Regions from separate parts of the Haliea sp. genome, predicted to be linked through region 2. Evidence: predicted binding sites of a transcription regulator. Region 2 holds the regulator's gene; the other holds the start of a gene.
The links. Region 2 encodes PhoB, which activates phosphate uptake and scavenging genes when phosphate is short. Its sites were predicted from a motif close to TGTCATAAANNTGTAACA; they were not measured.
Positions count from the first base shown of each region.

Region 1: a site for PhoB is predicted at 1,688-1,705, ahead of R3E49_RS02875 (phosphatase PAP2 family protein). Genes of this name have one in related genera too.

Region 1 is NZ_JAWKZJ010000001.1:632,290-635,654, reverse strand. It holds gene rdgC (recombination-associated protein RdgC) at 1-275, opposite strand, end outside; gene R3E49_RS02885 (VOC family protein) at 419-859, shown strand; gene R3E49_RS02880 (GMP synthase) at 876-1,577, opposite strand; gene R3E49_RS02875 (phosphatase PAP2 family protein) at 1,749-2,282, shown strand; gene R3E49_RS02870 (glycosyltransferase family protein) at 2,282-3,355, shown strand.
Region 2 is NZ_JAWKZJ010000004.1:97,565-100,929, reverse strand. It holds gene phoR (phosphate regulon sensor histidine kinase PhoR) at 60-1,334, opposite strand; gene phoB (phosphate regulon transcriptional regulator PhoB) at 1,331-2,041, opposite strand; gene R3E49_RS08985 (2-oxoacid:ferredoxin oxidoreductase subunit beta) at 2,181-3,233, opposite strand; gene R3E49_RS08980 (2-oxoacid:acceptor oxidoreductase subunit alpha) at 3,230-3,365, opposite strand, start outside.

The sequences.
Region 1 (3,365 bases), on a different contig from region 2:
TCTTCAATCGCCGCCACTTTCTCCGCCAGCTGCTCCCGCACAACCGTCGACGGCAGCAGCCGTTCCTCGCGCCGCAGGCGCAGCAGAAAGCGGCCGTCCACCGGGTGCACCAGAGCCTCGGTCTCCGCACCCAGCGCCGGCACCCAGCCCAGGGACACAGGCTGCGTTGCGGCGCAGTGCTGAAACCCGCGCTGGGCCAGCTGCGTTTCGAGTTGCTCCGCAGACAGGGAAAAGGGGCTTGTCAGGCGATATGCCCGCACATTTTTGAACCACATAGAAGACTCCGCTGAAGACCGCCGGCCGCGGCGGTCAAAAGGCGGATTGTACCTCATGCGACAACTCGGGACAGACTAACCGGGTTGCGGCTATGCGGTGAGGCTCCTACCATGCAGGCTGGATCAACCGGAGAGCAAAACCGATGCACTACCTGCACACCATGGTACGCGCCAGCGATCTGAACGCCTCGCTGGATTTCTACTGCAACAAGCTGGGCCTGGTGGAGGTGAACCGCTACGACAGCGAGGGCGGGCGTTTCACGCTGGTCTACCTGGCGGCGCCGGGCGATGTGCAGCGGGCGCGCGAGGAAAGCAGCCCGCTGCTGGAAATTACCTGGAACTGGGACCCGGAGAACTACAGCGGAGGCCGCAACTTCGGCCACCTGGCCTACCGCGTTGACGACATCTATGCCACCTGCCAGCGCCTGCTGGATGCCGGCGTGACCATCAACCGGCCGCCGCGCGACGGCCACATGGCGTTCATTCGCTCACCGGACGGCATTTCGATTGAATTGCTGCAAGCCGGCGAGAGCCTGCCCGCCGCCGAGCCCTGGGCGTCCATGCCGAACACCGGCAGCTGGTGAATCGCAGGCGCTGCGGCTAGCTGCGCAGAAACGCCAGCATCCAGCGTCCGACACGCTCGGCCTCGGAGTCCTCTGCCAGCGACGCCATGCCCTGCGTGTAGGCCTCCTCGCCGATACGTTCGCGGCGAAATTGCATGACCGCCTGCGCGTAACCCGGCACGAACTCGGGATGACCCTGGAAGGTCAGGATGTGATCACCCAGCTGGCACACGGCGTTTTCGCAGAATTCGCTGCCGGCGAGCACCTCGGCGCCCGCTGCCGGTGCCACCACCTGATCCTGGTGACTGACCAGAATCGCAAAGGCCGCCGACCCCTGATCGTGCCAGGCAGGCAGACGCTGGAAGCTGTGCCGGTGAATGCCCACGCCCCAGCCCTTGGGTGACTTCTCGGTCTTGCCGCCCAGGGCCTCGGCCACCAGTTGGTGCCCGAAACAGATACCCAGCAGTTTTTTCTTCCGCGCGTGCAAGGTCCGCACAAACTCCTTCAAGCGCGCTATCCACGGGTCGCTGTCATACACGCTGCTTTTGCTGCCGGTAATCAGATAGGCGTCCACCTCATCGATATCCTGCGGATAGATGCCCTCCTGTACATCGTACACGCGAAACTCAAGGGTCGGGTCGAGCCGGCTGAGCAGGGCGATGAACATGTCGGGGTACTCGCCGAAATCCGGCACCCACTCAGGCCTGACGGCGTCTGTCTTCAGGATTCCCAGTTTCACTGTGCACTTCCCGTGTTGCGTGGCGGCGGAAGTTCGCATGGTATGAGAGCGCCCACCCGCTGTAAATTGCTATTGCACGCACTGCCGTATCCCCCGTGCAGCACGCCTGATTTCATCAAATCGTCACCCCGCTGTCACACCGCTGCCACACCGACACGCCATTGTGGATGCATGAAGCTGCTCACCGCCATGCACAGGCTGGACCTTCACCTGCTCGCCCGCATATTTTCCCAGGGTGAGCGGCGTATGGTACGCCCGCTTGCCCGCGCCGTGTCACGCTCCGGCGACGGCTACCTGCAGGCACTGGTGCCCCTGTTATTGTGGCTACTCGGCGTGCCGCAGGCTGTGGGGTTCGCCACGGCGCTGGCCACCGCCCTTGTCGCTGAGCGCGCTCTTTACTGGAGCCTGAAAAACAGCCTGCGCCGGCGACGCCCGCAGGTCGCGGTACCCGGTTTCCGCAGCCTGATCACCGCGTCCGACCAGTTCAGCTTTCCGTCAGGCCACACCTCGGCGGCGTTTCTGCTGGCAACGCTGCTCACACTGTTCTACGGCGGCCCCTTCGTGGTGGTCTTCGTGTGGGCCTGTGGGGTGGCCCTGTCCCGCATCCTGCTCGGGGTACATTTTCCAGGTGACACCGTCGCAGGGGCCCTCATGGGCGCGGGCATTGCGCTGGCGACTGCGCAACTGCCGGGGCTGCTGCCTTGATGCGCATTCTTTACGGCGTACAGGCCACCGGCAATGGCCACATCAGCCGTGCCCGCGCCATGGCCCGGGCCTTTGAGGGTCTGGACGTAGAGATTGTCTGGGTGTTTTCCGGTCGCGAGCGGGACCAGCTGTTCGATATGGCGCCCTTTGGCGACTTCCTGCACTGCCGCGGCCTGACCTTCGCCACCGAGGCCGGCAGGATCCGCTATCGCAGAACCCTGAGTCAGGCCCGATTGTGGCAGTTTCGCCGCGATGTGCGGACGCTGCCCGTGCGGGGCTTTGATCTTGTCGTTACCGATTTCGAACCGGTTGTAGCTCGCGCCGGCCGCAGGGCGGGTATTCCCACCATCGGCATCGGCCATCAGTACGCTTTCGGCGGCGACACCCCGACACCGGCGGGACACTGGCTGGCACGGCGTATCATGCAGGCCTTTGCCCCTGTGGACAGGGGGATCGGCCTGCATTGGCACCCCTACGGCAGGCACGTGCTGCCACCGATTCTGGACCTGCCCGCGCTGGATATCCGAGCCAAGGGACATATTGTTGTCTATCTGCCGTTTGAGGACACACGCCACGTCGTGGGCGTCCTGCAGCAGTGCCCTGAGCAGCGCTTCGAGCTGTTCGGACCGGCACTCCCGGAAGCCGTGTCCGGCAACGTGCATCTGCACCCCGCCCGCGTCGCAACCTTCAAGCAGGCTCTCGCAGGCTGTTCAGGGGTGATCTGCAACAGCGGCTTCGAACTGGTCAGCGAGTGCCTGCAGTGGCGCAAGCCGGTGCTTACACGCCCGCTGCGGGGGCAGCTTGAACAACTGGCCAACGCGATGGCCCTGCGCGAGCTTGGGTACGCAACCGTGACCGCAGAACTGACTGCAGATTCGCTGGCGGCCTGGCATGCACGGCCCAACACAGCGCCGACGGTTCACTTTCCCGATGTGGCAGCTGCGCTCGCACGCTGGCTGGCGGACGGCGCGCGCAGCGAACCGGACACCCTGCAGCCGCTGCTCTGGGGCCACACACTGTCTCCACCGCAAAACCCGCGCAACGCACTTGGGAAACAGCCGGCCATGGGTTAGCCTGAACCCT
Region 2 (3,365 bases):
CGCCTACACTAGCGCCAATATATGACAGTATTATGACAAGCCTGTGTCTCCCCGGGGCATCAGCACCGGAACGCCAGGGTAAACGTGCTGCCCTTGCCCGGCAGGCTCGCTATCCGCAGCTCTGCGCGGTGGCCTGCTGCCACATGCTTGACGATGGCAAGGCCGAGGCCGGTCCCCCCCGTGGCCGACGAGCGGCTGTCATCCACGCGGTAAAAACGCTCCGTCAGGCGGGGTATATGCACCGCATCAATACCGATACCCTGGTCCTGCACCGACAGCAACAGCTCACCCCCCTGCTGCCGCCACGAAACTGTCACCAAACTGTCATCTTTGCTGTATTTGAACGCATTCAGGATCAGATTGGACACCGCGCTGTGCAACTCCCGGTAGTCACCGGGTATCTTTACCCGGGTGTCTGACTGCAGGGTCAACGCGCGTTCGGGATACAGCGTGTGCAATTCGTCGACAAGCTCCTGGAGCAATGCCGCGATATCAACCTGCTCGCGGCGGGTCTGGGTGCGAACGCTTTCCAGACGCGACAGCCAGAGCAGGTCCTTCAGCAGATTCTCCATGCGGTCGGTCTGCTGGGACATCTGCTCCAACGGCCGTTGAAACCGCGGCTCCAGTTGCTCCGCATTCGCCAGAATCATCTCCAGATAGCCCTTGATCACCGTGAGCGGAGTGCGTAGTTCATGGGACACGTTGCCCACAAAGTCGCGCCGCATCTGCTCAAGATGAGCTTCCTTGGTGATATCACGCACGAACACCAGACGATCGCCGTTGCCAAACAGGGTGATGGCAAACTGCAGCGTCTGCTCCCGATCGCCCTGCATGCGCAGCTGGAGGGGGTCTTCAAAGGCGCCTGCGATGTAGTAGCGATGGAAGGCCGGCAAGCGCACCAGGTTGAGCAGCGCCTGGCCGCGGTCAGCAGGATAGCGCAGCCCCAGCAGCCGCTGCGCCGCGTCATTACTCCACTCGATGGCGCCACCGGCGCTGACCATGACAGCGCCGTCGTGCATGGAGGAAAGCGAGTCCTGCAGGTAATCGAGTCGCGAGCGCAGTTCCATCTCACGCATGCTGGCCTTGCGCTGCAGCTGGTAAAGGCGGTCATACAGTTCGCCCCAGAAGCCCAGGGCTTCCGGTGGCTCTAGGGACGGGTCCTGAAGCCAGCGCAGAAGGCGGCGCATCTGCCACGCCCAGCGCACCGTCAGCGCCAGCAGCGCCGCCGAGAGCAACAGCCAGGGCCAGCCGATGAGCCAACCGGCGGTGAGCGCTACCGCTACCAGTGCCAGCAGCCGGCGCAGTTCCGCCAGCCAAGCGGCCTGTGGACTCACCGCGCGGGAACTCCGCGGGCAGAGAACCGGTAGCCGGTACCGCGCACCGTCTGCACGAGGTCGCTGTAGTCAGCCTGTGGGGTCTGCAGCGCCTTACGCAGGCGCCGAATATGCACGTCCACCGTGCGCTCCTCCACGTACACGTTGGCCCCCCAGACCTGGTCCAGTAGCTGGCTGCGTGTATAGGCCCGCTCCGGGTGCGACATGAAAAATTGCAGCAGGTTGAATTCGGTGGGCCCCATTTCAACCGGCTCGTCGCAGAGGAAGATGCGCCGACTCTCGCCATCCAGGACCAGCTGGGCAACCTGGATACGGTCCTGTTCATCCCCGCCAGCGGAGCGTCGCAGCAGCGCCTTGATGCGGGCGATCAGCTCGCGCGGCGCAAACGGTTTCGTGATGTAATCGTCAGCGCCCACATCCAGCCCCTGGATCACGTTGTCCTCCGCGGTCTTCGCTGTGAGCATGATGACGGGCACGTCACGGGTGGTATCAGTGCGCTTGAGCCGGCGCAGCAGCTCGAGGCCACTGCCGCCGGGCAGCATCCAGTCCAACAGAACCATGTCCGGGCGTTCGTCAACGATCAGAGTAAAGGCATCCTGGATGTTCTCCGCCTCAAGGCAACGGAAGCCCGCAATCTCCAGCGCCATGCGCAACATATCGCGGATGGCAAACTCATCATCAACAATCAATACCTGACGTTCATTCATTGGTCACATTGTCCTCTTTTTCGCGCTGTATCCACGTATTAGATGAGGAAATTGTGACAATTAAATGACAAGCCACCCTGCGCTGCTGCATTTCTGCCACAGCGACAGGGTGTGACTGCATGGAAGAGGCCCTCCGGGCCTAACGCAGACTGGCGTTGATGTTGGCCAGCACCTTGTCGCCCGGGCACAGATCTTCCTCGACCAGGCTGTTCAGCGGGCGACGCGAGGTCTCCATAATGTCATGCAGGTCCCGGGAGTCCTTGTCCATGTAGATGAGTCCGGTCAGGATCTGCCCCTCGGCGCTGTGCCTCTGCAATGCCACCATGGCCGAAACCCTGTCGAAAGGGTCCAGGTCGGGCGCGAGTTTTTCCAGGTGGAGCACGGAGCCGTCGTGCAGGGTCACTTCCTGGCTGCGGCCCGCCGGGTAACTGGTGGTGATTTCCTCGCGCATGGGCACGAAGTCCACGGTCCCGGTGGCCTCGGCGTGCTCACGCACGAAATCATAGCTCTTGGTAGACCCCGGGTTGTTATTGAAGGTGACGCAGGGGGAGATGACGTCAATCAGCGCGAATCCGCGATGGGAAATGGCCGCCTTGATCAATGGCACCAGCTGGCCCTTGTCACCGGAAAAGCTGCGCGCCACGAAGGTCGCACCGAGCTGCAGGGCAAGGCCGGGAAGATCAATCGCAGAAAAGGGGTTCGGGTCACCCTTCTTGCTTGCCGACCCGGCGTCCGCCGTCGCCGAATCCTGCCCTTTGGTCAGGCCATAGCAGCCATTGTTCATGACGATATAGACCATATTGAGGTTGCGCCGCACCGCGTGGGCAAACTGCCCCATACCGATGGACGCTGTATCACCATCACCCGAGACGCCGAGGTATAACAGGTCTCGGTTGGCCATATTGGCGCCGCTGACGACCGAGGGCATGCGCCCGTGCACCGAGTTGAAACCGTGGGATTTGCCGAGGAAATAGGTCGGCGACTTCGAGGAACAGCCGATACCTGACAGCTTCGCGATCTTGTGTGGCTCCAGGGCCAACTCATGGCAGGCGCGCACAATGGCACCGGAAATGGAGTCGTGACCGCAGCCCGCACACAGCGTGGAGATCGAACCTTCGTAGTCGGTACGGGTGTAGCCCAGCGCGTTGACCGGGAGGTCGGGATGACGGAATTTGGGAAGCTGATAACTCATGACCTGTTCTCCGCGCCGGCGACCATACGTTCGCGACGCAAGGGGGTGACGTTGTAGCCGGGCATCTGCTGCAGAATCTGTTTGCGGATGTTCCGGGCACTGATCGGGGTACCATCAAAACAGAGTACCGAC